DNA from 3 places in the Bacillus sp. GB_SG_008 genome. Region 3 is predicted to be linked to each of the others. Evidence: riboswitches for the same ligand, from Rfam matches in the RefSeq annotation. Region 3 holds a riboswitch; each other region holds the start of a gene.
What was found. Region 3 has a riboswitch for thiamine pyrophosphate ahead of tenA (thiaminase II). Riboswitches for the same ligand answer to the same signal wherever they lie in the genome.
Positions count from the first base shown of each region.

Region 1: linked by a shared signal. The riboswitch ahead of thiT (energy-coupled thiamine transporter ThiT) and the one ahead of tenA (thiaminase II) in region 3 are both predicted to bind thiamine pyrophosphate.
Region 2: linked by a shared signal. The riboswitch ahead of thiM (hydroxyethylthiazole kinase) and the one ahead of tenA (thiaminase II) in region 3 are both predicted to bind thiamine pyrophosphate.

Region 1 covers NZ_JBPZSK010000010.1:51,376-62,636, reverse strand. Annotated here, with positions in the region: gene feoB (ferrous iron transport protein B) at 1-1,391, opposite strand, end outside; gene ACTDJC_RS19985 (FeoA family protein) at 1,388-1,615, opposite strand; TPP riboswitch at 1,822-1,923, shown strand; gene thiT (energy-coupled thiamine transporter ThiT) at 2,012-2,611, shown strand; gene ACTDJC_RS19975 (hypothetical protein) at 2,654-2,983, opposite strand; gene ACTDJC_RS19970 (RNA-guided endonuclease InsQ/TnpB family protein) at 3,338-4,789, opposite strand; gene ACTDJC_RS19965 (helix-turn-helix domain-containing protein) at 5,093-5,263, opposite strand; gene ACTDJC_RS19960 (MFS transporter) at 5,492-6,772, shown strand; gene hpt (hypoxanthine phosphoribosyltransferase) at 7,237-7,767, shown strand; gene ACTDJC_RS19950 (FtsX-like permease family protein) at 7,871-9,811, opposite strand; gene ACTDJC_RS19945 (ABC transporter ATP-binding protein) at 9,798-10,568, opposite strand; gene ACTDJC_RS19940 (SdpI family protein) at 10,958-11,261, opposite strand, start outside.
Region 2 covers NZ_JBPZSK010000007.1:116,557-127,817, forward strand. Annotated here, with positions in the region: gene ACTDJC_RS17980 (cupredoxin domain-containing protein) at 409-798, opposite strand; gene thiE (thiamine phosphate synthase) at 1,218-1,880, opposite strand; gene thiM (hydroxyethylthiazole kinase) at 1,887-2,696, opposite strand; TPP riboswitch at 2,770-2,879, opposite strand; gene ACTDJC_RS17995 (DNA topoisomerase III) at 3,079-5,274, shown strand; gene ACTDJC_RS18000 (YhgE/Pip family protein) at 5,416-8,055, opposite strand; gene ACTDJC_RS18005 (endonuclease/exonuclease/phosphatase family protein) at 8,423-9,214, opposite strand; gene ACTDJC_RS18010 (PTS transporter subunit IIBC) at 9,218-10,858, opposite strand; gene ACTDJC_RS18015 (glycoside hydrolase family 13 protein) at 11,054-11,261, opposite strand, start outside.
Region 3 covers NZ_JBPZSK010000011.1:107,610-118,870, forward strand. Annotated here, with positions in the region: gene ACTDJC_RS20670 (thiazole biosynthesis adenylyltransferase ThiF) at 1-530, opposite strand, end outside; gene ACTDJC_RS20675 (thiazole synthase) at 523-1,293, opposite strand; gene thiS (sulfur carrier protein ThiS) at 1,296-1,499, opposite strand; gene thiO (glycine oxidase ThiO) at 1,515-2,624, opposite strand; gene tenI (thiazole tautomerase TenI) at 2,608-3,237, opposite strand; gene ACTDJC_RS20695 (ABC transporter substrate-binding protein) at 3,248-4,267, opposite strand; gene ACTDJC_RS20700 (ABC transporter permease) at 4,264-5,016, opposite strand; gene ACTDJC_RS20705 (ABC transporter ATP-binding protein) at 5,013-5,762, opposite strand; gene tenA (thiaminase II) at 5,731-6,426, opposite strand; TPP riboswitch at 6,512-6,612, opposite strand; TPP riboswitch at 6,672-6,780, opposite strand; gene ACTDJC_RS20715 (SH3 domain-containing protein) at 7,184-8,341, shown strand; gene ACTDJC_RS20720 (hypothetical protein) at 8,348-8,683, shown strand; gene ACTDJC_RS20725 (DUF3965 domain-containing protein) at 8,996-10,147, opposite strand; gene ACTDJC_RS20730 (CBS domain-containing protein) at 10,603-11,022, opposite strand.

The DNA.
Region 1 (11,261 bases), on a different contig from region 3:
ACTAGCGCAAGTATAATACCAATGATATATAAAGAGAACACAACGATTGCTTGACTATGCGGGAAAAAGACCCCAGCAAATAATGCATATACAGGTAGGCGTGCTGAACACGACATAAATGGCGTCACTAAAATCGTAAGTAACCTCTCTTTATCCTGCTCAATCGTTCTTGCGGCCATAATGCCTGGTACGTTACAACCAAAACCAATGATCATTGGAATAAATGCTTTTCCATTTAGTCCAAAAAACTCCATAATACGATCCATTACAACGGCAATACGCGCCATATATCCAGAGTCTTCCAACAATGAAATAAAGAAGAACAATACAAAAATTTGCGGAACGAATACTATAACTCCACCGACACCAGCAATCACGCCATCTGTAATAAGCGCTCGAATAAACTCAGATGCCCCCATATTAGTTAGAGCTGTCGTTACCCAATCTGTAAACGGACCGCCGACAAATGCATCAAGTTGATCAGATAGAGGTGTCCCAATCCACGTAAATGTAACCTGAAAAATGAAATACATGATTCCTAAAAAAATCGGAAGTCCCCAAATTTTATGTGTAATTAATTTATCAATTCGTTCAGAAAAAGGAATGCTTCCTTCTTTTTCATGACGAATGACACTTGTTTTCAACTTTTCAATATACGCTGCACGTACTCCGTACATATGCTGCTCCAGCGTTACATCCAGTTCTACTTCTAATGCAGAGCGAATTGCTACAAGTTCCTTATAAATAGGCAATTGATTTAATTCTTGTTCTACTACTTCATTATTGCTTAAAAATTGAAGTGCAAGCCATCTTGTATGCTCATAATTCGCTTGTTGCAATTTATCCATAACTTGCTGAATTCCTGCATCTACCGTTTCACCATAAGAAAGAATAAATGGCTTCTGTTCTACGCGATCACTTTCGTGAAGAGAAGTTAACAATTCCTCGCAGCCTTTTCCGCTCCTCGCAATAACCGGAATAACTGTTACACCTAGCATTTCAGCCAGTTTCTTCACATCAATGATAATTCCACGCTGCCTGGCAACATCTATCATGTTTAAACCAATTGAGATCGGCTTACCAAATTCTAATAATTGCAAAGTTAAATGCATATTACGCTCGAATTGAGAGGCGTCTACAATGTTTAACATATGATGAAATTCGTCAGTTAATAGGAATTGTGTAACAACCCCTTCATCACGTGACACAGGGTTTAAATCATATACACCTGGTAAATCTATTAAAGTTCCCTTCTTATCTTTTAACTTACCAATCTTTTTTTCTACAGTTACTCCGCTCCAGTTCCCCACATATTCATAAGAACCAGTAAGCGCATTAAATAATGATGTTTTCCCCGTATTTGGATTCCCCAGTAAAGCAACCTTATTCACGCTAATTCCACCTTTATCATTTTCGCATCACAATGGCGAATAGAAATTAATTGCCCGCGGCATTCTAATGTACACGGACCATTAAACATTGCCTTTTGTTTTACACAAAGTTCGCAGCCTTCAGCAAATCCAAATGAAGCTAAACGACGTTTTAATAATTTATCAAGAGATTGTAAATCTTTCACACGTACTTTTTCATCTATATTCATATCAACTAAGTTCATAACTTCTCCCCCTTGGAAGATAACGATAATTATTATCAATATCAATCATATCATGAATTTTTGAAAAAAAACTATACAATATGATGTGAATTTATTAATATTTTTGTACAATTTCAGCATTTTTACGTTACGAAACAAAGTTATGTACGATTCATTTGTCATTCTTATCCATTTTCGTTACAATAAAAGTAACAATCTAAGAATCTCGTTGTCACAGGGGGAGCCGCGTCGCTGAGAGGGAACACATCGTTCCGACCCTTTGAACCTGTTAGTTAATGCTAACGCAGGAATTGTGCAAACGTATATACATAAATAGTTATTTGTAACTTGTATATTTCAATATCCCCCTATGATAGTGATTCTTTTTTTGTAACTTGGATGTAGGGGGAGCTATAAATGCGCAACACAAATTTACAATCGATGATAGAGGCAGCGATTCTCGCAGCATTTGCGTTAGTCATCGATATTTTACCACTATCTATTAAACTTCCAACGAGCGGTTCTATCTCATTTGCTATGATTCCAATTTTTATTATTGCTTACCGCTGGGGATTTAAAACAAGTTTCTTAAGTGGTCTCATTTGGGGATTACTACAAATTGTCGTAGGAGATGCCTACATTTTAACGCCAATACAAGCGTTTATTGAATACTTCATTGCATTTGCCTTTATCGGTTTTGCTGGATTATTTCATACACCAATCCAACAAGCACTTGCCAATAGACAAAGAACAAAAGCAATTACGTATATCATTATCGCTACATTTATTGGCAGCCTAGCTCGTTACTTCTGGCACTTTATTGCCGGTGTTATTTTCTTTGGACAATACGCACCAAAAGGACAATCTGCTGTTTTATATTCCTTCATCGTAAATGGCAGCGCAATGATTGGTTCTTTCGCATTATGTGCCATTTTACTTGTCATTTTATTTACAACAGCACCACGCTTATTTACAAGCGTGAATATGAATTATACAAACAAAAAAAAGATTGCTTAAATAGCAATCTTTTTTTGTGCCTCAGTTTCCCATGTTACTTTCCTAATGTGAATCTATGTGTCTTACCATTTCAGGAGTTTGAGAATGGAGTGTGTCTATCTCTCTCGGCTGCTCTCGTTTATTTTTACCGTTATGCTTATGAATCCAAGATTTCATCTCATTCCATAAAACAACTCTACGCATATCATACCCTATGTGCTGCTTCTTTATATTCTCTTTATAGCTATCATTCCATTTGTGCCACACAACTTTATCATGTGAATCTACCCATACTTCTTGTCGATCAACTACAGTTTTACAGCCTTCATTATTAGCTAGCATAATCATATCATTCTCTAATAATAAAGATAGAGCCGCCGAGTGCCTCTCCATTCCCCTACTCCTTTCTTTTTTAGTGCCTGCCTTTTTTCCCTAAAATGTATGTGCCTTACACATATGTAGTGTATACAAAAAAATCAGTACAAACTATCGATTTACCTTACAAAAAACCTTACAATTTTGTAAGGTTTTAATTGTAAATATTAATATATAAATATATAAACGCTATTACATAAAAATAATATTGCGTGCTTTCATTAATAGTACTCTCCTGTAAAAAATTTAAAGCATCTGTACATACAATCGAGTGCATATCCTGGTTGCTTTTACCCGTTCTTTCGTCTTGATGAAAACTCCCGCCACTTATATCCTGCGGATCTTGAAGTGGGGGTTTCTCGTGTATCACCTTCAAGAGATGCTTAACACAAGTGGAGTTGACACAGCTGCCTGATAGCACAACCCCTCTATTCCATCGGCAAATGCCTTTGGAACTGCTTTTTTTAAGATGTTATAGGCACCATTCACATCTGCGTTCAGTAGTTTGTTCTCCTTCGTACGATACAAGCCGCGTTTGATCCGTTTCCCACTGAATACAGGGATGTCTTCCTCACCGTAAGTCGTGATCGCATCATTGTCTAGAAAGGATGCCTTGCTTGTATACGATTCTTCCACTATTTGTACAGTAATACCTTTTCGTTTTGCTTTATAGGCGATCATTTCAATGAGTAGATTATGCGGGATATGGCAGAACGATTGATTCTGTCGTTTCCCCATATCACTGTTTTGTTTCCATGCTGTATTTTTCCCAATCACAATCATAGAAATCTCCTGTTGAATCGCCAACTGAACAATGTGGTGACTCATTTTATGGAAGAGGTCTTTTATCTTGAGAAACCGTTTCTCATGAAGCCTCTCTAAACGGTTTGATGTGTGTGGGCCTTCTTTTGCTTCTTTTCCATGACGAAGAATACCCAGTAAGCGAGCCTTTTGTTTGTTGTAGTATTGATTAATGCTTTTGATGACATTGCCCTTTACTAACACAGGAGTAGCCCCTGTATTCGTTATGATAGTTGCAATGTTATTAATCCCTAAATCAATACTAATATAACGGTTATTGTCTACATGCTCAGGCAATGGCTTAGATTGTTCTGTCACAATTTCCACCTTAAACTTCCCATAAGCAGGAGAAACACGTACCTCTTTCAAAATTTCGATATATCCGAACAATTTACCGATATTTAATTTTATGCTTGTTTTTGGAAAACGAATGTATTTCTCTTGAAGTTTACATACGTGATTCGTGAAAACAATTTCTTTCATAGATGATTTAATGTATTTGGGAATGCGAGGTCTGCCAGTAAAAGTGGAAGGATGTTTCTGATATGCTTTCATAGAAGCGAAGAATGATTTCCAGTTTTGATATAACTTCTTCATAACCGCTTGATTCGTTTGTGCTGGCAAGTTCATATAATCTTGTTGTTTCATCGTTTTAAACAAACAATCTAGAAAGTTATACGATAAGAAGGATTTCTCCTTTGTAGGGAATGCAAACAAATTACATTTGATTTCTTTTTGTTCTTTTGCGGGTTTTTCTTTCTCCCTTTGTACGCGTTTTCGATACGCACGAAGTTGATTTTCATTCATGATTTCAATATGTGCTTGTAATGTATGAAGAACTTCTTGTTGAAGTGGCTGTAAAGTTTTCTCTGTACATAAAGTCGTATACACTTGGCGAATGTAGAAGTTTGTTGTATTGTAGAGATTTTTTGCGTTTTGACACATTTCTAGGAAGTAGGAGTGTAACTTATGACCTTTCTTGATCCAAATTTGATAGGTTACATATTCTTTTTCTTTCGTCATGATTTTCACCTCCTTCTTTCCTTCATGATACTACAAAACAGCCAGAAAGAACATACATTCGTAATGTCGCGAAAATATTTTTACAAATGCGATGGCAATTCATCTCCCCCTAAAACTAGGCTATGCCCTGCACGTTTTGAAGATGGAGTTTTCTTGCCAATTTTTCGATAAAAATAAAATCATATGACTCTCCTTTTCTATTCAGTTCATTTAATCAATGGAAAGTCTATCACTTTTCTGCGTATAAAAAAAGTAGCACTTCTACTTTAAAGAAAATGCTACTTAAATAAGTAAATGACACATTTACTTTACCTTATTTAAATATCGATAGATGGTCGCTTCTGATGCTTTTAAATGTTTAGCAACTTCACTTACGCCGCCTTTAAGTAAAAATACCCCTTTATCATTAAGTTTTTTTATCCCTTCCATTTTTTCATCAGGAGACATTCTCTCAGGCGAAACTTCGTACTCTATTGAACTACCCCCACCTACCGCTTCGCGCTTGATGTGGGGGTCTTCTCGCCAGATATGATAAAACTCCTGTAATAAAGGAAAAATCGAATATTAAAAATGATAAAATAAGATGTCGTTCTCTTATTATCAAACGATTAAAAGACTTAATCTTTATAGTGAGAGAGTGCTAAGTTTTGAGTTCATCAAAGGCACTATCTTTTAAGAAATCAACCTCTGAGGAGGAAAAGGATGGATACTCCCCAAAAAAATAAGTGGTTTGCACTTGCAGTATTAATTTTAGGCGGAGGAGCAATTTTTAAACTTCCATTTTTAAAAGATGCTTTTTATATTCCTATGATGGATTATTTTCACTTATCTCATACCCAAATAGGGGTAATCTTATCTGTTTATGGGATTATTCAAGCATTTGGTTATATCGCATCAGTGTATATAGTAGACAGGTTTTCTAAGAAGAAAATCATACCTTTTAGCTTAATTGGTGTTGGATTATCAGGATTATATTTAACAACATTTCCTGGTTATTATGGTGTTTTAACCGTTTGGATTATTTTCGCTTTATTTGCAGAGACTGCTTATTGGCCTGCTTTAATTAAAGCTGTACGGTTATTAGGAGATAAGGACGAACAAGGTAGAGTGTTTGGATTCCTTGAAGCAGGAAGAGGAGTGGTTGATACTATTGTTGCTTTTTCTGCCCTTGCAATTTTTAGTTGGTTAGGATCAGGAGCAGCTGGCTTTAGAGGTGCAATTATCTTCCTTGCAGCAACAGCAATTGTTATTGGTATCATTTCTTATTTCTTGGTAGAAGATGACATAATTAAAGATACAGACGAACATGGTAACAAAATTAACAAAAATAAAGCTGCACTAGAAGGTGCTTTACAAGCAGTAAAGATGCCTGAAGTATGGGCAGTATCATTCACTATATTCTCTGTGTATTCCGTCTATATAGGTTTAACATATTTTATTCCTTTTTTAAAAGTGATCTATGGTATGCCTGTTGCACTAGTAGGTGCTTATGGAATTATTAATCAATACGCTTTAAAAATGCTTGGAGGTCCACTAGGAGGATTCTTAGCTGATAAAAAATTCAAGTCTCCATCTAAATATTTAAGAGTTGCTTTTATAGCCGCAATTATTGGGATGACTATTTTTATCTTCTTACCTCATGAGACGATGAATGTATATGTTGGAATGATCTTTACACTTAGTTTTGGCACGATTATTTTTACTCAAAGAGCAGTATTTTTTGCTCCTATTGATGAGGTGGGAATTCCAAGAGAAATCAGTGGTGCATCTGTTTCCATCGCTTGCTTAATAGGATATGCACCTTCGATGTTTGCATTTTCTCTATATGGAAGCATGTTAGATAGAACACCTGGAATGGACGGTTATAAGCATGTATTTTTAACAATGATTGCTTTTTCCGTACTTGGTTTGATTATTAGCAGCTATTTAGTCCGAATTGTTAAGAAGAAAAATGAGTTAAATTCAATTTCAAATGAAGCATGAGATTTATAACAAAAAGATAAGAAAGGTGAGGATATTATGAAAATTGGATTAGAAACAGAAAGCTATCATTTATCATTTTTAATAGCCTGTAAAGCAGTCTTAAGGCTGCTTTACAGATTATAGAGAAGTCCTTTTTTCTATATAATCATTTTATCCCGCATTAACGGGCAGTAATACTCCCACCTCAAAATTCGGTGAAAGCAAAGAAGTTAGGTGGGAGATAAACTGCCCGTAAAAGCCCGATTGGTTCAACTAATAATCAGTGGGGGATGAAGAACCCCCCCACTGATTAAAGTTTCACTTTATTTCTTTGCTACTAACTTCCTTTCCCTAATCTACAATATCCCCCCCTTAATTTTCTATATTTTTATTTAAAAGTAAATCCTCCTTCTCTTTTTTGACTTTTTTGTATGAATCCTTTACAGTCAAACTGTTCATAAGTTTTACAATGTAGGAGGATCAGCATGGAAATCCAAATAAAAGACACTTTAATCTCACAAGAACAGCTGCAAGAAAAAGTAAAAGAGCTTGCACTGCAAATCGAACGTGATTTTGAAGGAGAAGAAATTTTTGTTATTGCTGTACTAAAAGGTTCTTTCGTATTCGCAGCAGATTTAATTCGTCACATTAAAAACGATGTAACAATCGACTTTATCTCTGCATCTAGCTATGGAAACCAAACAACAACAACTGGAAAAGTAAAATTATTAAAAGATATCGATGTAAATATTACAGGTAAAAATGTAATTGTCGTAGAAGACATTATTGATTCTGGTTTAACACTTCACTTCTTAAAAGACCACTTCTTAATGCATAAACCAAAAGCGTTAAAATTCTGTACGCTTCTTGATAAACCAGAACGCCGTAAAGTTGATTTAACAGCTGAATACGTTGGCTTTGTCATTCCAGATGAATTCATCGTCGGCTATGGCATTGACTGCGCTGAAAAATATCGTAACTTACCATATATTGCTTCTGTTGCAACAGATAAATAATACGATATCAGCTTTTTTTACATATATCGGCCATTCGCCAATATACGACATGCATACGTAGTAAAAAAAGTAGCTATGGCTTATACCAATAGCTACTTTTCTACTACTCCTCACTTACAATCTTAAAATAAGAACGCACCGTTAAGAAGTAATAGCCAATATAAATCACACTATATACTCCAATGCTCATTAATAATGGAATTAAAATTTCAAATGGCAATAAATTAGCCAATCCTTTTAGCGCAAATAAGCTATGCAAAATTCCAATGACTAATGGAATCGCAAAAATAAAGCGAATTTGTTTTGCGATTGCTTTCTTCATCTCTTGCTTCGTTACCCCAATTTTACGAAGAACAACATATCGATCACGGTCTGCATTTGCTTCTGTTAATTGTTTAAAGTAAATGATAGAACCTGTTGCAAGTAAGAATACCATTCCTAAGAAAGTACTGATGAACATCATCAGACCAGTTGCTTCCATTCCGCCTTTAAATCCTGTATAGAAATCTCTAAATGACGGTGCAGGCTCAGGCTCTCTCGGCATAATCTTTGTTAATTTTTCCGTTAATGCCTTACTATTCTTCTCATTTTTCACATTAATATTTTTAACAACTCTCGTTCCATTTACCTTTTTCGCTTGCTCGTATACGTCGTCTGGAACAACAACAACTAATTCTCCTAAGTTCGTAACATTACGACCTTCAACACCTTTAATTGTTAATGCCTTCGTTTCATTTCCAAGAGGAAATACCGCTTTATTTCCTGTATATACTGTACTAAATTCATGTCCTTCAATATACGTGCCATCCAATACGAAAGCTTCTCCAGCGGTTAACCTTACCGTATCCATTTTGTTCGCAATTGTATTAAAGGCGGATTGTGACACAAGTTGATATTGTTCTGTCATCATATAATGAGCATTCATACTTATATCAGCTTTTTCACCTTCAAATTTCCCTTTCACCGGCACCATTTCAATTTCGAACTGCTCTTTAATTGGATTATGCTTCTTCTCTTCCTCAAAGATTGCATTCACTTTCTGTTCTAAAGCCTCATCCTTTTTCTCATAAGAGAAGCTATACGGTGTATAATCTTTCGTTTGTGTGAATGTGTTGTAATACATCGTGACAGATGTACCAACGGCTGTTAATGTTACTGCACTTAAAATAGCAATGGTTGCAAGCGATTTTGCATTTCCTTTAATGCGGTATAACAACTGAGATGTCGTTACCATATTCATTCCATTATAAAAGGATGATTTATTATTTCTTGCGCGTTTTAAAACGACAACTGTAAAGAACTTAAATAATAAATACGTACCAATTACGGTTGCAAATAGAATATAAAATGCGATCATCATGAAGTCTGCGTATTTAATAGCTTTCGTAAACATAAGTGATAAGAAATATCCAGAACCAATTAAGAATATAGCGATAAATGCCATAATAATAGACCCTTTTGGCATTTGTTCTCCTTCACGCTCAGCGCGGAATAGCTCAATAAGCTTAAATCGATAAATTAAACGATACCCTTGCAGCGATGTATACAAAATAATAACAAAAAACACAACTGCCGTATTCGTAATCGCTGCTAACGGCACTTCAAAATGAACATGTAAATCGAGTCCCATTAAGCTTACTAGTAATTCCAGAAATAGCTTAGACAGTAAACTACCAATCACAATACCAATTACTAAGGACATTAATCCCATTAACATATTTTCATAAAACAGCATTCTTCCAATTTGGCGTTTCCGAATTCCTAGTAAAGAATATAACCCAACTTCTTTTTTTCGTTTACGTGTAAAGAAGCTATTGGAATAAATAATAAATACCGCTACGAAAATAATGAGCATTACACTAGAGACTTGGAATGCCCCGCTAATTTTCTTTGATCCTTCTGCCGCTTTTTCCATTTGTGTATTATATTGAAGTGCTGCAAAGGTAAAGTAAATGACGATACTAAAAATCATCGACATAAAATATAAAGCATAATCTTTAAAGTTTCGCTTTATATTGCGAAGGGCAATACTAGATAACGTCATCTACTATACCTCCAGAGATAATAGACATTACATCTAGTACTTCTTGGAAAAATTGCTTCCGCGTTACTTCTCCTTTGTGCAGTTCTTTATATAACTCACCATCTTTAATGAAAATAACACGCTGACAATAACTTGCGGCAAATGCATCATGCGTGACCATTAAAATTGTCGATTGATCATATTCATTTAATGATTTCAAGCTCTCTAATAAGTCAGTTGCAGACTTAGAATCTAACGCACCTGTTGGCTCATCTCCAAAGATCATACTTGGATTTGTAACAATAGCGCGAGAGGCTGCGCAGCGCTGCTTCTGTCCGCCAGATACTTGGTATGGATATTGATCTAAAATATGATCAATACCAATTTTTTTCGCGATTTCAAGAACACGGCGATCAATTTCACCTGCTTTTACTTTTGATAACGCAAGTGGAAGCGCAATATTTTCTTTCACTGTTAACGTATCTAATAAATTATAATCTTGGAAAATGAAGCCTAAGTTATCACGACGGAATAATGCTAATTTATCATCATTCATTTTCACAATATCATTTCCATCAATTAAAATTTCACCGCTCGTTGCGTTATCAATTGTAGAAAGAACATTTAATAACGTTGTTTTACCCGATCCAGACGGCCCCATAATTCCAACGAACTCGCCTTCTTTCACTTGTAAGTTAATTCCTTTTAACGCTTCGTATTTATTTCCACCGGTGTCATATATTTTTTGTATATTATTTGCTTCTAGCACTGTTTTCATTACTATATCCCTCACTTTACCTTATCTCATCATTACTGTTGCCACGATCGAACCCCCTTACACAAACATGATTATTATATAAGTCGCAATATCTTCTATAAAAATTATATTAAAATGATTTTCTTAAGTATTTTGTTACTATAACACCGCCACTAATGCCACACTATCTATTTCTCTTACATAAACATTACATTTATGTAAGATTAGAAAAAAGCCACTCTTCTCAATGGAAGAGTGGCTTTTTCTTTTTGACCGTTTTCATAATATATAATAAATAGATTGCTGATATAAGGGCTGTATTATAAGCCTGCCCTAAAAGAATTATTACACAATAATACTTTATCTGTATATCAATATAAATACCTTTTCTTTAGAAAAGAACCTTCTTTTTATATTTTCATCTCTTTCTTATAAGCAAAATAAGAATATAGCATTGTGATTACCACTCCAATCAAAACGACAGTCAGTACGATATATGATCTCCAATGAACAGGAGCAAAAATACTTATACACATGATAATCCCTAAAATCATAAATACTTTCCCGCTAAAACGATGTGTTTTGCGCCATACTTCTTCATTGCTTAATGTCCATGGAGTACGAATGCCAACAAAGAAATTCGGCTTACATTGTGGTAAATAGTTACCTATTACTAAAAATAAAATGCCGACAATCAACTCTGAAAAACGATTT
Region 2 (11,261 bases), on a different contig from region 3:
AGCAGTATATTCACACACTTTAGTTTCAAACGGCACAATTTGTTTTATACAAAAAAAGAATATTGCCTTAAAATAGAGTTTGATCCAAAACACCTCACAAACTCGTATTTTACGGTAAATGAGAAGAATCCATTTTGAAAAAAAGATTGATTAAAATGGATTCTTCTTTAGCATATTTAAGTTTCAGTTTTATAAAAAAGTTTGATCATTTTTCACCTTAGGTCTTCCACAATAACGCCCGATTGTGGAAGATCTTAATTACTATGTCTTTTTGAACAAACCTACTTCTTTACTTTTTATAAGAACATCCGTTTGCAGAGGGAAGTTAGCAGTTATAATGATGTCTGGGTAATAATAAGTAAGTTACCGTTGCTTATAAAACAAGCAAGGCCCGATTGGCCCTGCTTGTTATTTGACTATTACTTTTCCATCCATTCCTTTCTGGAAATGGTACCGACATATCAGTTCATATGTACCGGGATCTTGAGGTTTCACGGTAATGGTTCTTTCTTTTCCCGGCTGGACTTCGGCGTCAATTCTGAGCTTTTCCACTGTAAAGGTGTGCTCTTTCTTACCTTGGTTTTTCAATATCAACGTTGTCGTCCTTCCAATCGGAATAGTGATGACATTCGGATTAAAGTAATCATCATTCAACTCGACCTCAATCACTTTCACTGACTCAATAGGCTGTGTTACGACGCCGGATTCGGCAAATACACTGAGTGAGCCCGGAGTTGTCACAACCACAATCATCGTAAGCAAAACGACCAATCCAGTTAACCACTTTTTCACAGACATTCGCAGTCCTTCCTTTCCTAAGCACTATTGTTTTCCAATTCATAAAATATTATCACTATAAATGGGGCTCCAACGTGCTTCAAATAGTAGCTCTTTTATCTGAAACAGTGACAAAGAAAAAAAATCGACTCTAATAACGATCTTCTGAAATCTATTCTTCTTCAATTAACCTGCACCATTAGTTTAAGTGTAATACTTCATATTCAAACAAAATATTTTCATCAGCTTCAACAATCTGGCCCGATTGTTGAATAAAAAAAATCCTGCATTTCATGCAGGATTTTTGATCAAACTTTTTTACAAACAGTACATCTTTTTTATAAACGGTACGACTTTCTTATAACCAGTACAACTTTATTTCAAACCGACAAAGAACCATTTCTTCATGTTAGAAATGATTCCTTTCATATATGAACTGATTATTTTTTTACTAACTCCGCTAATTTTTTCGTACTATTATAAGGAGAATCCGCTAAGCTAATTGCAGAAATAACGGACACCCCATCCGCACCCGCTTCAATGACAGAAGCAGCATTTTCAATTGTAATTCCACCAATGCCGACAATTGGAACTTCAACGCCACTTTCGCGGAAGAAACGTAATCCTTCCGTTCCTTGTACTGCTTTTGCATCTTTTTTCGTATTTGTTGGAAAAATCGGCCCTACCCCTAAATAATCGGCACCATTTTCAATCGCAAAACGTGCTTCTTCTATTGTATGAGCGGATACACCAATTATTTTATCACCCATTTTTTCACGTACTGTCTTAATGCCCTCATCATCTTGTCCAACATGAACGCCATCTGCATCTAATTCTAGTGCTAATTCCACATCATCATTTACGATAAATGGAACATTATACTCTTTGCACAAAGACTGAAGCTGCTTTGCAAATGCATATCGTTCTTCTCCCATTAATGCTCCTTCACCTTTTTCACGATATTGAAAGATTGTAATTCCACCATCAAGTGCTTCTTTCATGACTTGTAATGGATCTTTACAGCAATTGTTACTCCCCATAATAAAATATACTTGTAATAACTCGGACATATACTGTTTATCGATGCACGCCATTTCTCTCATCCTTTCTTAACGAACTTCTTCGACATTCCCATATTGTTCAACGTCTTTTGCAGTAACATTTGCTAACTGATTAAGAAATTCAATTTGGAAACTTCCTGGCCCTTGTTCAACTGTTTTGTTTGCCGCAATTTCTGCCGCTACACCGTAAAACGTTACCGCTGCGACTGCCGCTTTTACATAGTCCCTTTCGACTGCTGCAAATGCTCCAATCACAGATGTTAATAAACAGCCTGTTCCTGTTACTTTTGTTAAAATAGGATGACCATTACGAAGAATAAATGTTCTTTCTCCATCTGTTATAACGTCTTCTTTTCCAGTGATAACAGCAACGGTATCTAACTGCTCTGCTGCTTGTTTCGCAATTGAAACAACATCACCGTTTCCTTCCCCTGCATCAACACCTTTAATCTTCCACTTCTCATCAATAACATTTGCAATTTCCGCCGCATTGCCGCGGATAATTGCTAGTTTTGCTTCACTCGGGAGATATCTTGCAACTTCTGTTCGGTACGAAGTTGCACCAGCACCAACAGGATCAAACAAAATCGGTACATTATGCGCATTTGCTGATTTCCCAGCAATGAGCATCGCTTCTACTTCTTCCGGGCGAAGTGTTCCCATATTTAAAACAAGCGCTCCAGCAATACTTGCCATTTCAGCTACTTCTTCTTTCGCATATGCCATTACAGGCGATGCACCTAATGCAAGTAAGCCATTAGCTGTAAAATTTGTCACAACAACATTTGTAATATTATGAACGAGCGGATTTCTTTCTCGTACTGTTTCGATTACTTGTGCAATTTCTTCGATTTTCATATTTATCAATCCCCTTTTTTTATAATGGGAGATATAGCTAAAAAAGACACTTTGCGTATGCAAAGTGTCTTAATATGCGTTTTCACACTCTCCCTACGCTGGCATTATCCAACAGGTTCAAATGGTCAACGACAGATTAGCCGTACTCTCAGTTTGCATCCGCAAACTCCCATGTGTTTTATTATTCATCTAATTCAGAGTCTACTCTTATTCTATCAAAATCACAAGTTACATTTTGTTATAAAAACTCGCCCCCCTCTTAACCAATCAAAGATGTAGAGTATGTAATTAATAACAATGGATGCGAATCTTCGGAATAACTGAATCCAAAAGAGATGTATGCTATAGTTAACTTACGGAAATTCGAAAGGATGTTTTAAATATGGCAAAAAGTGTTGTAATTGCTGAAAAACCTTCTGTTGCACGTGATATTGCACGTGTATTGAAGTGTGATAAAAAAGGAAATGGTTATATTGAAGGAAATAAGTATATCGTTACTTGGGCTTTAGGGCATCTCGTTACATTAGCAGATCCAGAAAGCTATGATGTGAAATATAAAAAATGGAATCTAGAAGATCTTCCAATGCTACCTGAACGCTTAAAATTAACAGTGATTAAGCAGACCGGCAAACAGTTTAATGCTGTTAAAAGTCAACTGACTAGAAATGATGTAAATGAAATCATCGTGGCTACAGATGCAGGAAGAGAAGGAGAATTAGTCGCTCGCTGGATTATTGATAAAGTTAAAATGAATAAACCTATTAAACGTCTATGGATTTCATCTGTTACCGATAAAGCAATTAAAGATGGCTTTGCAAATTTGAAGCCTGGTAAAGCATATGACAATTTATACGCTTCAGCTGTCGCACGTTCTGAAGCCGACTGGTATATCGGTCTTAACGCAACACGCGCATTAACTACACGATTCAATGCGCAACTAAATTGCGGTCGTGTCCAAACACCTACTGTGGCAATCATTGCAGGGCGTGAAGACGAAATTAAAAACTTCAAAGCGCAAACATACTACGGTGTCGAAGCCCAAACAACAGACAAGTTAAAATTGACTTGGCAAGATGCAAAAGGCAATAGCCGTAGCTTCGATAAAGAAAAAATCGATACGATTGTGAAAAAACTAGGCAAACAAAATGCCACTGTCGTGGAAATTGAGAAAAAACCTAAAAAATCATTTGCTCCTGGTCTTTATGACTTAACAGAACTACAACGTGATGCGAATAAAATCTTTGGCTATTCTGCAAAAGAAACGTTAAATATTATGCAGAAACTATATGAGCAGCACAAGGTATTAACGTACCCTCGTACAGATTCACGCTATATCTCATCCGACATTGTAGGAACACTTCCAGAACGTTTGAAAGCGTGTGGAGTAGGAGAATATCGTTCTTTAGCTAATAAGGTCTTAAATAAACCAATAAAAGCTTCTAAATCGTTTGTTGATGATAGTAAAGTAAGTGATCACCATGCGATCATTCCAACAGAAAGTTATGTAAACTTCTCCGCCTTCTCAGATAAAGAACGCAAAATTTATGATTTAGTTGTAAAACGTTTCTTAGCAGTTTTATTCCCAGCTTTCGAATACGAACAACTAACGTTACGAGCAAAAATTAGTGATGAAAACTTCGTCGCACGCGGCAAAACAATTCTTAATTCTGGTTGGAAAGAAGTATACGAACATCGCTTTGAAGATGACGAGACAGTAGACGATTTAAAAGAACAAATCTTACCTCGCATTGAAAAAGGCGATACATTAAACGTAAAACTAATTGCACAAACATCAGGTCAAACAAAGCCACCTGCACGTTTTAATGAAGCAACATTACTTTCAGCAATGGAAAATCCCACAAAGTACATGGGCACGCAAAATAAACAACTTGCAGACACGTTAAAATCAACTGGTGGACTAGGTACTGTTGCTACACGCGCGGATATTATTGATAAATTATTCAATTCGTTCTTAATCGAAAAGCGTGGCAAAGACATTCACATTACATCAAAAGGCCGTCAGTTACTTGATTTAGTGCCAGAAGAATTAAAATCCCCTGCACTAACTGCTGAATGGGAGCAAAAACTTGAGGCAATTGCGAAGGGTAAATTGAAAAAAGATGTATTCATTTCAGAAATGAAAAACTACACAAAAGAAATTGTTTCCGAAATTAAATCGAGCGATAAAAAATATAAGCACGATAACATTTCAACAAAAACGTGCCCAGACTGCGGTAAACCGATGCTAGAAGTAAACGGCAAAAAAGGCAAAATGCTTGTGTGCCAAGATCGTGAATGCGGCCATCGAAAAAATGTATCCCGCACTACAAATGCACGCTGCCCTCAGTGTAAGAAAAAACTAGAACTTCGAGGTGAAGGAGAAGGTCAAATCTTCGCATGTAAATGCGGCTATCGTGAAAAGCTTTCTTCATTCCAAGAACGCCGTAAGAAAGAATCTCATGGAAAAATGGATAAACGCTCTGTACAAAAATACTTAAAACAACAACAAAAACAAGAACAAGAAGAACCTTTAAATAATGCGTTCGCAGAAGCATTAAAAGGGTTGAAATTTGATTAAACCCATACTTAAGGGGCTATTCATAAAGATTAAATATCTTTATGAATAGCCCCTTTATCAAATTTTATATGGTACCTTGTCTATATGTAGATTTGTAATAAACAAAAGGTTCCCACCATAACTGGCAGGAACCTTTTTCTATTAGTGAATTAACTTACTTCCTTTTGCATTTTCTACAAACTTACTGCTCGACTTATTAATTGGCTTTTTCAAGAACAGCGCCATAACAAGCATAACAACGACCCATATACACAATGCGAGAAGATCTTTCCATACAATATCCCACAGCATACCGCCAACTGTCTCGCGAATCAGGCTAATCGCATACGTAAACGGTAAAAACGGATAAAGAGCTTGGAAGAATTTCGGCGTCATCTGAATTGGGAATGTTCCACCTGAACCGGCAACTTGTAGTACGAGTAAAATGACCGCAAATGACTTCCCGACGTTTCCAAATACAGAAACGAGCGAGTAAACAATACAGACGAATACCCCACTAATCAACATACTAAATAGAACAAACCAGAATTTATCTACTACATAAGTACCGAGCAAGAACATATCGCCCATTGCTACGATAAACGCCTGTGCAAGGCCAACCGTTAAGAACGTTAAAAAACGACCAAAGTAAATGTGATAACTTCTATACTCCGCATCTTCCTCATGTACTTCTACCGTTAACAATGAAACCATAAGTAATGCCCCTACCCATAACGCTAACACTGTATAAAACGGCGACATCGCTGAACCGTAGTTCGGTATTGGGTATAATTTGTTCTCTTTTAAGTTTACTGGGTTTGCGAAGAAATCACTTTGTTTTTCTACGTCATGTTTTAACAAGCGAATGATGTCATTTAAATCTTCTTGTGATTTAAAATCGCGAATTTTATTAGCAATGTCTGTAATTTTCTTCTGTGCATCAGGAAGTTCAGCTTTTATCTTTTCAACTTCATCTTTGCCAAGAGTTAAACCTTTCGATGCATCTTCTAATACTTTTTTCACATCAGGAAGACTTTTATTTGCTTCACTTAAGATTTTTGATGTATCTTTTGACATTTGTTTCGTACGTTCAATAGCATCGTTGAAACTTGGAACAATTTCGGAATCATACTTTCCTAAAATGTCACCTAATGCCGCTGAAGCACTTTTAGATGCAGCATTTATACCATCAACTACATCCTTTGCAGGTTTCTGACCTTTATTCATTGCATCTAATGCTAAATTTGCCCCGTTGATTCCTTTTTGGAAATCGCCTTTTACTTTGTTCAATTGATTAATTGTATTTGGTATATTTGTTGTTTTATTTAAATCTCCAGCAATTTTATCTACATCATTTAATACAGGAATAATCCCATCTATCAATTGGATCCCAGTTGTTAAACTTGCTTTTAAAGAATTCAATCCGTTTTTCGCTGGGTCTAAATTTACGCCTGGTTGTTTTAATTGATCCAAATCAGGCCATGTTCCTAAAATACTGTCGATAATAGCAATTCCATCTTTAGCCGCTTGATCTAGTGCATTAATCGCATCTTGCGATGGCTGTTGCCCTTGATCTATAGCCTTAATCATATTATCAATCTTCTTACTTGTATTATCTAATACCGTTTTTAAACCTTTCAGTCGGTCAATATTATCATTGAAGATTGTTGTATTAAATGTTTCATTAAGAGTTTGTAATAACGAAATGATTGAATCCACTTGTTTACTTCTAAAATCAATTTGATTTTTAATGATTTGAAGATCTTGTTTTGTCTTTTCAGGATCACTGACATTATTTTGTTTTAGAGCATCTGCCAGTTGTTGTGTAGATACTAATACTTGTCGAGTAGATGCTAAAAAGCTTTTTACAGTTTTTGATGATTCGGTTAATGTTTGTTCATTAATATTTGCTAAATCTAAATTCCCTGCTGGATTTTTCAAGAACTCTGTAATTTGTACAGCACCATCTGCAGACTGTTTTAGAAATGTTAGATTGTTTTTTATTGCTTCTGGTGCAGCTTCTAACGTTTTCGTATTCTGTGCAAAAAAGGCATCTAAATCCTTCGTCATTTCTTGTCCATCTCGAATGACATTCTCAACCGTCGGCAATGTTGCTTGTGCTGTTTTCACAAGTTTTTGTGCTGTATCAGCATCCGTTAATGCTGTATCAACTAAATTGTTAATCTCTGGAAACTGCGCTTCTAATTTAAAAACAAGTTCTGTTACTTTTTCAATACTTGGCAAATTCGTTTCTAAATCAATCCCAAGTTCATTAAAAATTTTAAAAATCTCACCGTTTGCTGTTTTTACGAAGTTTTTACCTATTTCCTGTACAACACCTGATGCACCTGATGACGTAATCTTTGGTGCAATAGCATTGACTTTTTCATTCACATAATATTGAAGCTCTGGTTTTTGCGGATTATCACTTAATACCGTTGCAATTTTTTCGGAGAAATCTTTTGGGATGGTAATACTCGCGTAATAATCACCATGCTTTACACCATCTATGGCCTGCTTCTCATCAACGAACTTCCAACCAAGGTTTTTGTCCTTTTTTAAAGAATCAACAACCTCTTTCCCTATATTAATATCTTTCCCGCGTAAAGTTGTACCAGTGTCTTCATTAGATACTGCAATAGGAACATCTTTCGTATTTCCATAAGGATCCCACGAGGCTTCAATATTAAACCACGCGTATAGCGATGGTAAAATGGTAAGCCCCAGTATGATAACAATTGCAGCCCAATGTTTTGCCACATTCCGTATGTCTGTCGTATAAATACGCCATATTTGTCTCATATTTTTAATCACCTAATCATATGTTTTTTCTTTTTCCCAAATTCATACATACATTTTGCCATTATATCACTGTTTACACAGAATTTTAAATGAAAATAATCCATACTTTTCTAATAAAGTGAGACTTCCATCAGTGGGGGTTTTCTTCATTCCCCACTGATGTTTACGGGCAGTTTTCTTCCCAGCTCTTCTCCATCCTTTACTGCCCGTTAATGCGGGATAAACTGTATACGTCATTATATAATGAATACATGTCGATATCTACACTAAATGACCAATTTAGTTTTATGTTCAATAATAGAAATTATGTATGAAATGTAATAAAAAAGCAACCAATCCGTATTTTACACGGCGGTTGCCTTTCTTATTACATATTAATTTGAACTTCAACACCAAAATGATCCGATATTACATTTCGGTTCACATCATTAAAAATCACTTGGGAAGAAACAACTTGCACAGGCTGATTACTTAAAATGAGATCGATGCGTAAATCTTTCTTGTTCTCATCCCAACCAGCAATCTTTCCTTGCACAGTTGTTCCTTCGTCTTTTCTTCCTGCTAATTCATACGTGTCGTATAGACCATTTTTCACGAGATAGTCATACCCCTCATTCTGTATGCGTGCATTGTTGTTGAAGTCACCCATTAAGAACGACAACTCATTATTATCTACATAACTCAATAAATGAGCTACTTGTTTCTTAAACGGCTCTTCTTCATCAAGCCACCAGCCAAGATGACAAGAATAAATTGTCACCGGCTGATTGTTATAGGAAACTGTTGCACTTACAATTTTTCGTGTTTTCCAGTATGTTGCATCTGTACTGTCTGATATGAAAAACGAATCGCTCTTTGTAATGGAATGCTTTGTCAAAATTGCCAAGCCTTCTTCATACACCTCATACCCAATATGAGCAAAGTCCCATACAACATCATATTTTGCGGCTCCTAGCTCTTCTAACTCCGCTTGTAATAAGCGTACAAAATTATCTTCTTTCATGTTACCGCATACATTTCTTGCTGTAATCGACTGACTTACCTCTTGCAGCGCAATAACGTCATAGTCATTTTCTTGAATTATTTTTGCTAAATAATGAATCTTTGCAAGTTGCTCTTCTTCTTGCCATGAATGACAATTTAAAGTTAATAATTTCATTTGTTATGCACCTAAAATGTCTTGAATGTCTGACTTTAATACGTCAGCTTTTGGACCGTAAACAGCTTGTACCCCTTTATCTTTTACAATTAACCCAAGTGCCCCGTTTTTCTTCCACTTTGCTTCTGGTGCAACAATATCTAAATCTTTTACTGTTACACGTAAACGTGTCATACAAGCATCTACATCCGCAATGTTCCCTCTTCCGCCTAATAACTCAATAACCGCTGTTGCTAATGAACCTTCTTTTACATTTGCCGCTACTTCTTCAGCCCCATCTTCATTATCAATGTAGTTACCAGCACGTCCTGGTGTTGGTATGTTAAACTTTTTAATTAAGAAGTTGAAGATTGTAAAGTTTAAGCCAAAGAATATAACTGATACAACAACAAAGTTGATAAGATCTCCTATTAATCCTGCCTTTATAATCATTGGTGTACGAGTTAATAACTCAATAAAACCAAACGCATGAATACGTAGGTGAATTACATCTGCTAATGCGAATGCCAAACCTGTTGTAATTGCATACACAACATATAATACTGGTGCGATGAACATGAACATAAACTCAATTGGCTCTGTTACACCTGTTAAGAATACAGCTAATGCTGCAGATAAGAACATTGGTTTATATTTATGACGTTTTTCTTTATCTACGTTGCGGTACATCGCAAATGCGATACCGATTAACGATGCTGTGGAGCCGATAACTTGTCCTACTTTAAAACGTGCTGGAACCACATTATTTAATAAATCATGATATGCTTTCGTATCACCATTAGCTAATAAGTTATTTAAGTCTGTAATCCATGCGAGCCATAATGGGTCTTGACCAGCTACTACTTGTCCTGCCTTGGTACCTGTTAATATTGTGTACGTGCCGCCAAGCTCTGTATAGTTCATTGGAATCGTTAACATATGATGCAATCCAAATGGTAATAATAAACGTTCTAGTGTTCCATATACAAATGGTGCCACAACTGGCGCGCTATCCTTTGAAGCTGCAATCCAACGCCCAAATTCATTTAATCCGCTTTGAATGAACGGCCATACTAACGATAAAATAATAGCAGTGATTGTAGAACCAACAATTACTACGAATGGTACAAAGCGTTTTCCATTAAAGAACGCTAATGCTTGTGGTAATTTATTATAGTTATAATATTTATTGTATAGAGTAGCTCCTAAAAAACCTGAAATAATACCTACGAATACTCCCATGTTAAGTGCCGGTGCACCAAGAACAGAAGTAAAATAATCTTTAACAAGTAAATTTCCCGCTAAAAAGGAAGAAACTTTCGCTTTTGAATCCGCTAACATTACAGCGTTTACACCAAAAATTGCTCCTGTAATTCGGTTTGTTAATATGAATGCTATCAAGGCTGCGAATGCACCGCCTGCACGATCCTTTGCCCAAGATCCCCCAATTGCTACAGCGAATAAAATATTTAAGTTTCCAATAATTCCCCAACCGATATCTTCCATAACTCTAGCAATCGTTTGTACTACAGCTATATCACCCGCAGACATACCGATTAGCTTACCAATGGAAATCATTAAACCAGCAGCCGGCATAACTGCAACTACTACTATCAAAGCTTTCCCAAACTTTTGCCAAAAATCAAAAGACGCAAGCTTCTTCATTTCTTTGTTCCTCCTTTTTCTAAATTACAATCCCTCATGTATAAATAATAATTGCTTATCCCCTTACGAAAACATTTTTTACGCAATCGTTTTCATAAATTAATTTTAATAAAAACGTTTTCATATTACAATAACAATTTTATAGAAAATACAAATTTTTATGAGAAAAGATGCTGTATGAGCATCTTTTCTCCATTAAGAAATATAATACACCCTTGTTTCATAAGGCTTTAAAGTTATGGTTGTAACTACATCATGTTCTTCTACTTCGTAGTTATTTAAGAGCAAACGTTTGCATTCTAGATTGAATGCAGCCTCATCATATACAGCTTCACTCTTTGATAAATTGCTAATTACAATAACTTTTTTATTATTTAACGTACGTGTATACGCATAAATTTGT
Region 3 (11,261 bases):
CCAAGCGGGATAGATTGTAATAAACAAGATAAACACGGTGTCTTTCCTGGTAAAATTGTATAAGAAAGACCGTAACTACCGACGCAGGCTCCATAAATCCATGGCACCGAATGTTTTTGTGATATATCATTTACAATAAAACGGGTCTCAAAATTATCTGTTGCATCGATAATAAGATCTACCCCTGTAACAAACTCTTCTAGTTCTTCTGCTGTTACGTCTTGTACGTAGGCTTCTACAACTACACCGCTATTAATAGCTTGTAAGCGGCGCTTTGCTGCCACCGCTTTGGGTAAATTATTTCGTACATCTTCTTCACAATATAACTGTTGACGCTGCAAATTACTCCAATCAATGTAATCGCGATCAACAATCGTTACTTTGCCAATTCCAGCACGAACAAGCATCTCTGCATTCGCACTTCCAAGTGCTCCTGCACCGATAATTAATACATGCTTTTCTCTTATTTTTTGCTGTCCCTCTTCTCCAATTGGAGAAAACAATACTTGACGGGAATATCGACTATTCAAGAATGCTCATTCCTTCTAACGGGCTACTTGCAGTTGCACAGCGCTTACGTGCAATACGTCCCGCTTCAAAACCTAACCGACCTGCATGAATACTCAGCTTCATTGCCTCTGCCATTTTCACAGGATCTTTCGCTCCAGAAACAGCCGTATTCAGTAAAACACCATCTGCACCTAATTCCATCGCAAACGCTGCGTCAGCTGGACTACCGATACCAGCATCAACAATAACTGGAACAGTTGCTTGCTCAATAATAAAGCTTAAATTCAATGGATTTACAATACCAAGACCAGAACCAATTGGTGATGCTCCTGGCATAACTGCATGGACACCTAATTCTTGTAATTTACGTGCTAACACAACATCATCAGACGTATACGGCAGAACAATAAACCCTTCTTTTAATAGCATTTCGGATGCTTTTAACGTTTCAACTGGATCTGGCAATAACGTTTTATCATCACCGATCACTTCTACTTTAATCATGTCACATAATCCTGATGCTTTTGCTAGTTTCGCAATGCGCACTGCTTCTTCTGCTGTTTTTGCTCCTGCTGTATTTGGAAGAAGTGTATACTTTGTTACGTCAATTTTTTCTAGTAAGTTTGGTTGCTCTGCATCAAAAATATCCATACGACGCACCGCAAACGTTAAAATTTCTGCTTCTGATACTTCAATTGCTTTCTTTTGTACATCAAAATCGGAAAATTTCCCTGTTCCTAATAACAATCTAGAATTAAAAGTAAATGGCCCAATATTTAACATAATCAACCGCCTCCTACGAATGTTACAATTTCAATTTGATCTCCATCAAAAACAGATGTATCTTGATGATCATCTTTTTGTAAAATGTCTTGATTGCGTTCTACAACAACAATTTTTGTCTCTAATCCTAAATGAGCAAGCAAATCAGCTACCGTCTTAACCTCACTTGGTACCTCTACTTGTCTACCATTAATTTTTAAGTTCAAGCTTTCATCTCCTTACTAAATAGATTGTGAAAGCAATGAATCTAATAAACGATTATCTTGCTTTCCTTCTATAAGATCAGCCATATATTGGCCTGAAATTGGACTTAATAAAATTCCATTTCGATAATGGCCAGTACAAGCATATAACCCGTTAATTTCTTCATGCATACCAATATACGGCATACTATGATTCGATTGCGGACGTAATCCTGCCCATGCACTTTCCCATTCTGCTTCTTTTAATGCTGGAAGGATACTATAAGCACGCTCTAATATAGAAGTAATACTTTCTGGACGCACAGCTTTGTTATATGTATGAGGTTTCATTGTCGCCCCAATGACATAGCGTCCACCGCGTTTTGGTGCAATATAAAATCGCTCCTGAAAAATAGGGGTTTGTAGCAGTGGCTTACGACTGCGCACCGCAACAACTTCACCTTTAACAGGGTATGTGCCCCACTCACTATGAAAATATTCTAGTAGTTTTGTACTCCATGAACCTCCGGCAATTACTACTTTTTCACATGAGATTGTTCCTTCTGTTGTAAATAATCCTGTTACTTGATTATCCTTAATTTGAATATCAAACACTTCAGTTTCTTCATATATATCCGTTCCAGATATCGCAGCAGAGTGAGCAAATGCTTTTGTCAACTCAGGTGCAATCACATGGCCATCTTTTGGATGATATACGGCTCCAATAATAGAAGAGGATAAACATGGTTCCTTTTCACGCAGTTCTTCACCTGAGATAAAATGTGATTCTTCTCCTGTTTGTTGCTGCCATTTCATGATATGGAGAAGCCGTACGCTCTCTTCTTCACTTTGAGCAATACGGTAAATTCCTTTTTCTTCATATCCTATATCAATTCCGGTTTTATCACGCAATACACTTGCAAGCTTTGGAAACATCGCGCGGCTTTGCCTACCTAATTCAAACAGCGGATCATATTCATCCCATTCCGCCTGTACACCTAGTAATCCGGCCGCTGCTTTAGAAGCTTCAGAAGCAATCTTTTGTTTTTCAATGATGGCAACTTTATAGCCTCTTTCAGCAAGAAAATGTGCAACTGAACTTCCGATTACACCGCCGCCAACGATGGCAACATCATATATTTTTTTCATGATTCCTCGCCCACTTTCGTATCGTTTCCTTATATAATTTCGCTTGCTTATTCGGTTTTACTGCACTTAAAATTCCGGACATAATTGCAATACCAGTAGCCCCGGTATCAAGTACTTCTGCTGTATTATTAGGAGTAATCCCTCCAATAGCAGTAATTGGGATTGTTAAATGTTTTGCCATTTCTGTAATTTCTTCTAATCCTCTTGGCGGAACTCCTTTTTTGGAGTTTGTTTGAAACAAATGCCCGTACATAAGAGAATCCGCACCGCTTTTAAAAGCAACAATCGCTTCTTCAAGTGAATGAACAGAATAACCAACATGTAAATAAGAAAATTTTTCTTTGACAGATCTCATATCAGCGCTGCGATAGCCAAGCTGTACACGTCTAATATTTAATAAAATTGCAATATCAATCCGATCATTGATTACAAGCTTAGAAGAGGGAAAGCCCTTATTTAAGAGCTTTTCCACACCTTCATATAACTCTTTCGTACTTTTCTCCCGCTCACGAATGTGCAAATAATCTATTTCACTTTCAATCTCAGTTGCTATATTTGCTAACTCTTCAAACGGCATACGACCATTTGATATGACGTGAAGCTCATCTTTCATATAAATTCGCCTACTTTAAAATGTTCTCAAACAACTCATTTGCAGGAACAATTTCTTTTGCCATCCCTTTTTCTTTCAACCACTTATTTTGTTTTTCCCATGAATCTGCTGTATCTGATAAAAATGGTTCATCTTTCGTTTCCATTTTATCTAATAAAATGTTCATACTTTCTTTTTCAACTTCTGGAATAAGAGGGAAATTTTCTTTTTCTTGATGGTCTAATAAAATGTTTAATGCTTCATCTGGATTTTGCTTCATAAATTCGTAACCTTTTTTCGCCCCGCGTAAAAAAGCTTGCAATGTTTCTTTATCTTTCTTCAATGTTTTATCGCCTGTTACAAATACAAGTTCATGATAATTCGGTACACCGTAATCTGCTGGGTTAAAATATGCTGGGTCAAAACCTTCGTGGCGCAGTACTGGTACTTCATGGTTAATATATGCGCCTGTTACAGCATCTACTTTTTTCGTAGTAAGAGCCGGTACTAAATCAAAGCCAACATCAACTACTTTTACGTTATTTGGATTTCCACCATCTTCTTTAACCATCGTTTTTAAATACTCTTCACTTAACGGTGTTCCTGAATATCCAACTGTTTTTCCTTCCAAATCTTTTGGAGAAGAAATGCCAGCTGATTTTAACGATACGACATGGTTTAAAGGTGAGCGAACAACTGCTCCGATAGACTTCACTGGAATATTTTCATTCGCTCTAGCAATAACAACATCAGGCTGATAATATAATCCGACCGTTACCTTTCCTGCCGCTGCTAACGTTAATGGATCAGTTGGATTTGAAGGGAATTTAATATTTACCTTGATACCTTCTTCTTTAAAATATCCTTTTTCAATTGCTGCATAAATAAAGCTATGCACTGCATTTGGATACCAATCGAGCATTACAGTTACTTCTTTTTCACCTTTTTTCTTTTTTTCACTTTTTTCCTTTTCTGATGCCGAATTGCTAGAACACCCAGCAATCATCGCAATTAATAATGTAAACACAAAAATGCGTTTTAATAATTTCATGCATGCTTCCTCCAACTAATAAACTTCTTCTCTAATATAGAAACAAGTAATACAAAGAAAATAGCAAGTAATGACAATAAAACAATTGGTGCAAACACACCCGCACCATCCATTTGTGTCATCATTCGTTTACTAAAATACCCTAGTCCCGCTTGCGCTCCAAGCCATTCTCCAATTGCTGCCCCGATAACACTGAACGGCAGGGCCACCTTCAAAGCAGAGAAAAAGTATGGAAGTGCGGATGGTAATTTCAATTTTAAGAAAACATCCTTTTTTGTTGCACCATATGTAATCAAAAGCTCTTCCCATTCCTTTTTCGTACTGCGAAGGCCATCATACGTATTCACTGCAATTGGAAAGAACGTAATGAGTACTGTGACAACAACTTTACTCCAAATAGAATAGCCAAACCATAAAACAAATAATGGTGCCAAAGCTGTAATTGGAATCGTTTGTGAAGCAACTAGTAGTGGATAAAATGCTTTCTCAGCAAATGAGCTCATACTCATCACCATTGCTAAACCAACACCTAATACAATGGAAATGACAATACCGATAACTGTAACAGAAAGCGTTGCTGGTAAATGTACCGTAAGCAATATATCCCGTAACTCCCACATTTTTTGAACAATGGCACTTGGGGATGGTAAAATGTACATTTCATCGAGAATCCGTGCTCCTACTTCCCAAACAATAAGAAAAATAGCAGTAACAATAAAAGCTGGAACATAATCTACAATTCTTTTCATACAAGTACCTGCCTTTGTAACAGCCCAATGAGTTCATCTTTTAATGCCAGCATTTCTGGACGATGTAAATCCTTTCGAGATCGTTCTTGTCCAAGAGGTACGATCCGTTCCGTCAATGATGTAATGGGCTGCTCTGTTACGATAAAAATACGATTGGAAAGATAAAGCGCTTCATCAACATCATGTGTAATAAATAAAATTGTTTTTCGCCAATGTTTCCATTGTTCAAACAGCCATTCTTGCAGAGATGCTTTCGTCAATGCATCAAGTGCACTAAATGGTTCATCTAATAGTAAAAGATCTCCGCCAGTTAACAACGTACGAATAAAAGAGACGCGTTGCCGCATTCCGCCTGATAAATCTTTTGGTTGTTTATTTTCATACCCTTGCAGTCCAAACTGCTCCAACAATTCTTGTGCTTTCATTTGTGCTTCTTTTTTCTTCACACCTTGGCATTCAAGAGGCAAAGCTGCGTTTTCAATAATTGTTCGCCACGGGAGTAACATATCTTTTTGTGGCATATAACCGACAGGGTGATCGGTTGCTCCTATCACATCAATAGTGCCCTCACTTGCTTTTTCGAGTCCCGTAATGAGCCGAAACAATGTGCTTTTCCCGCAGCCACTTGGTCCAATAATACTAACGAATTCCCCTTCTTGTACTGTAGTATCAAGATTCGTTATAATCTGCTTCTCATCATAATGAAAGGAAACGTTATGAAACTGTAGTATGTTCTTGCTCCTCAAAACCCCACATCTCCTTACGATATGCCATATCCCAGAATAAATATTCAAAACGACTGGAATATAAGAAGATTTCTTCTAAACGATTTAGTTCTTCTTCTGCTTTTCCAATTGCAATTTCATTAAATAAATCAATTAACCATACACAAAGATTTCCGTATTCTTCAGAGCTATACCCTTGAATCCACTCACCAAAAAATTCATGGTTGCGTGCTCCTGGAATATCATTCAAACGCTTTCCAATCTCCCAATAACTCCACATACACGGAAGCAACGCTGCAATTAACTCAGCAAGTGTACCGTTTTGTGATACAGACATCATATAGTTTGTATATGCTAGATTCATTGCAGACGGCTTTGCTAATTCCATTTCTTCAACAGAAATTCCTAAACGCTTTGCATATTGTTTATGAATCGTCATTTCTCCATTTAAAATCCCATCGATTTGTTCAGCAAACTTCGCCATTACTTTTGGATTTGTTGCTTTTACAACACCAATTGCATATAATTTTGCGTAATCTAACAAATACAAATAATCTTGAACAATATAATATTGAAATCTATCTTTCTCTAACGTTCCATCTCCCATCCCTGTTACAAATGGATGATTATGACTCTTTTCCCAAACAGGCTGCACCTTTTCAAATAACCTTTCACAAAATGTCATCTAAATTTCCCCTTCCTATATATATGTATCCAAATAAAAAACCACCTCTATATAAGAAGTGGTTACAGCAAACAAAAGAAAACTTCATTTGTTGTTTCCACTTCCCTACGCTAGTATCACCTAGATCAGGTTATAAGGGTTAAGGTTTCTACCTCTCTCAGCTTACAAGCACCCCTAGTGGTGTTCTATAAAATTTTCAATAAAAAATCCCCGTTTCTATACGCAAAGAAACGGGGACGTTATGTATATCGTCCAAATTGCTTCCCTACGCTAGCATCATCTAGATCAGGTTCAAGGGTCAAAGACTATATGTCTTACTCTCAGCTAGCAACACTAGCCCCCCTAGCATTATATTCATTTAACATAGTCAGTATACCATCGCCATATCTCATCGGCAACTCTTTTGAGTTATAAAGTCAAATTTCCATTGACGGTAATTTTAACCAAAAAATGGTTAGTTAAGTCACTCTATGTCTTACGGGAGTTTTTCATCTTAAAGCCTCTCCCTAAAATATCAACGCTTTGAGCGAGATAAAATATCATTCTATGTATTTTGTAAGTTCAAAAAACGCAAACTTCTTCTATCTATTTCCATAATAGTGATAAATCTGCTATCCTTTTATTATGGGACTTTATAGTATAGGAAAATGTTCATTTATTTTTAATACTACATTTCTATGCGCACAAATCAAGTTTAATATTGTTATATTATAATTTTGAATATAACAATTTATTACATAAGGAGGCCTATAATTATATGAATATGAAAGCCGCAGCAATGACAGCAGCTACTGTAGCAGTTGCTTCTTTACTCCCGTCTATGACAGATTCCACTGTACAAACTGTAGAAGCGCAGCAAAAACCAAAAACGAAAATTGGTTATGTAAAAACGAATACATTACAAGTATATAATAGTCCTAAAACAACAGATTCCGTTATTGAAAACATTGTACGTGACACTCCCGTTACAATTCTTGAAACAACAGAAGAATGGTATAAAATTCAAACTCAAAATAAAACTGGCTATGTAAAAAAAGAAGCAATTTCTTTAACAAAACCAAGCAATAGTAAGCAGCAATATATCGTTAATTCAGACGCATTAAACGTTCGCTCTGAACCAAATACGCAATCTGAAATTATTGATGTATTACCAAATGGGAAATTTGTTACTGTCCAAGAAGAAGAAAATGGATGGTATAAAATTATACATAACGGAACAAATGGCTATGTAAAGAAAGAGTTTTTATCTAACGGAACTCAGCCGTTAGTAAAAGGAGTTACGGTACAAGGCGGAAGCTCTTATTATGTTGCTACTCCAGCATTAAAAGTACGCAGCGGTGCAGGAACAAATACGGCTGTTATTGGTTCTTTAAAGAATGGAACACAAGTACAAGTCGTTGGAAAGGTTGGCACATGGTATAAAATTCGCTACGGATCAGGATATGGCTATGTTGGACAACAATATATATTGCAAGGACAACAACAGCAACAGCAGCAACAAGCTAAACCATCTATTCCAGCTGTATTTAAATATCCAGTTCAAGGGAACGTGAGCTCAACATTTGATGTACGTTGGGGACAGATGCACTATGGCATAGACTTTGCGGCAACAGGGGATATTCCAATTCAAGCTTCTGCACCTGGCACTGTTGTTAAGTCGTACTATTCTACAAGCTATGGAAATGTTGTATTTGTTGCCCATCATATAAATGGGAATTTATATACAACTGTATATGCTCACATGAAAAATCGTGCAGTTAAAGTGGGCGATAACGTAGCAACGGGCCAATTGCTCGGTTATATGGGAAATACAGGACATTCCACTGGTCAACACTTACATTTTGAATTACATAACGGGGAATGGAATTTTGAAAAAACAAATGCAGTAAATCCGCTTCCTTTCCTAGTTAGGTGATGTAAGATGACACGCAATATCCCATTAATTATTGAGTATTTAGCATTTTTCGGTCTCATTTGTTGCTTATTAATTTACAACACAAACATTGTATTTTTAAGCATCGCTATTACGTTCGTTGCTTGTGAAGTGCTGATGGAAGTATTCAAAATTCGTTTAAAACGCCATATTTCACACATATATACTGCACTGTTCATTATAAGTTCTTTACTAACAAACATTATTTATAATGGCCTAAATGCCGCCGCAATTTTCCCTGTATTCTTTATGACTATTCTTCTTATAGTATCTCAATATATATATGTCCCAGAACATCGTAAACATCAATATCAAGAAACATAGAAAGAGGGAAAATGGTGCAACGCTTATCCAAAGCTAGTCTAACAAAATCGTTTTTAGACTTATATGAAAGAATGAATGAATTTTTTGGTATTAAAGAAAATAAAAATGGCCAATTCCTTTTATATGGCATGATTTCTCTCATAATAATTTCTTTTTTTATTTACTATTAAATAAGGATTCCACATAAAGTGGAATCCTTATTTGTATTCTACGCTATTTCTTTTTATTTACTAGACAAAGTATGCTTTCTCAAAGAAATGAACTTTATGTAACCATTAGTTGGAAAAGCATCAAATTAGTGGAAAACTCACTTTATCCGCACGCATATTTTTCATAAATAAAACTTAAGTTATATTTATTTTCTAAGTTCATACGCTGTTCATCGCTACACCAGTAAAATAAAATATCATGTATTGAAGCATAGCGCTTATTCTTTAAAAATTGCTTAATAAAGGAAGGAAAACAATTTGGTAATTGTATAAATATATAATCACGTAGTAGTTCCTCTTTATACCCTATTCCTTTACATATATACATGAGTTCTTCACAATAATATGCATGTTGTGGAACTTGAATCATCTCGAAAAATGGAACATATGATAATAATTTTCCAATAAAATGCTCATATTTTTTCATAAATTCAAATGACATATATTCCATTATTTCTTTTATAACAAATAAATAATCATCAACATGAGTTGTCTTTAATGGATTAAGATGATCTGATATTTGTGCAATCACCGCATGTTGGCATGCTACAACAGCTCGGCTTGGTTCATAATATGTTAAGAAATCAGTGCATTTTCTATATTTTTTCAATAAATCTAGTGTGTATAAATCATAAATATATGTATTACAATATACTGCTAAACCCATTAGGTTTTCATCTAATTTCTCTCTTGATAATGTCTTTGCTTGTTTACAAAGATATAGAAACATAAATTCCAACATTTCTTTATGCGACAAAAGTGCCTTATACTTTTCAATACACTCTACATTAAATTTAATTCTTTCCCAAATAAAGTAATCATTGCTGTCTAACTCAGCAACTTTTTGTTTTATAATTAAATAATTCCAAGCAACTACTTGTGTAAACACATCCCATGATTCATAATCTAGAGATGTTTGTACGAACTCCTCTAATCCTTCATCAACCATAAAACGATAAGCTTGTTGATACCATCCCACTTCTTGACATAAACGAACAATTCGAACTAAAGTTGGCATTTCATCTTTATGAAACTTTGGTAAATTATGTATTTTTTTCATTCCATATAAAATAAAAGGAATTAAATTTTCTTTCTTATAAAATTCTTTTTCTTTCCAAGCCAGAATAGTTCGTTCTTTTCCTTCTCCTTTTGGACGCTTTGGTATAAGCAAAGAGAGTAAATCCGCAAAATTTTCCGGCTTTTCATACGCATCCGTAACCAAATTCCAATTAGGTTCAGTTTGCATAATCGTCATATAATTCCCCCCCGTTTTCTATATGTATGATCAAATACTTTCATGTTAATAAACCCATTATTATATTAATAATAATATTATTATATTCAAAATAATATATAAGACTTTGTATTTATTAGTATACCATTTTTTTCATATGATACTAGTTGTTAACAATAATTTCAAAAGTAATTTACATAAAGCGAAACTTCCATCAGTGGAGGTTTTCTTCATCTCCTACCTATCTTCTTCGCTTTTTCTAAATCTTGAGGTAGGGGTCTTACTGCCCGCAAATAGCGGGATAAAGTATAACTTTAATCCGTGAGGGCTTTATCCCCCACGGATTATTAGTGAAACCAATCGGGGACATGCTAGCAGTTTACCCCTTATATAATTTGCTTTCTGCTAAATTTTGAGATGGGAGTATTACTGCCCGCGAATAGCGAGATAAAGACTAGCATAAAATATTCTATTCTTTACTTTGTATCCTCTGATATTTCACTTAAGGCAACACCCGCCTGATCATCTGCATATTTAGTTGTTGCTAAATCACCAAGTGATAACATTCCCACAATTTGTCCATGTTCAATTACCGGCAATCTTCTGATTTGGTAACGTGCCATTAACTCTGTCGCTTTTTCAACAGAGTCATCAGGAGACACTGAAACAATTTGTGTTGTCATAACATTTGTAATTTGATTAGAACCTGGATGCTTTTCTGCAATCCCTCTCACAACTAAATCACGATCTGTTACAAGACCAATAACTTGGTCATTCTCTACAACAGGAATCATTCCTATATCTTCTTCTTTCATTTTCACAGCTGCTTCATATACATTATCTAGCGGCGTACAATGTACAATATTCGTGCTCATCAATTCCCGAACGGTTGTCATAAATACCCTCCTTTACACACTTTAGCCTTTCCAATTCTCCTCATTTAAATTCGCGCTTCCTAGAAAGATAAATACAATAAGATACGCTCATTTCTATAAAAACAAAGGAAATTGCTCTTTGCCAACCTCGGAGAATTTTCTAAACAGCACCGGCTAAGGTCACAATTAGACTTTTAGTCACTAGCCATAGAACAAACTAAATGGGGTATTCTTAAATATGACGATCCATCTAAGATCAT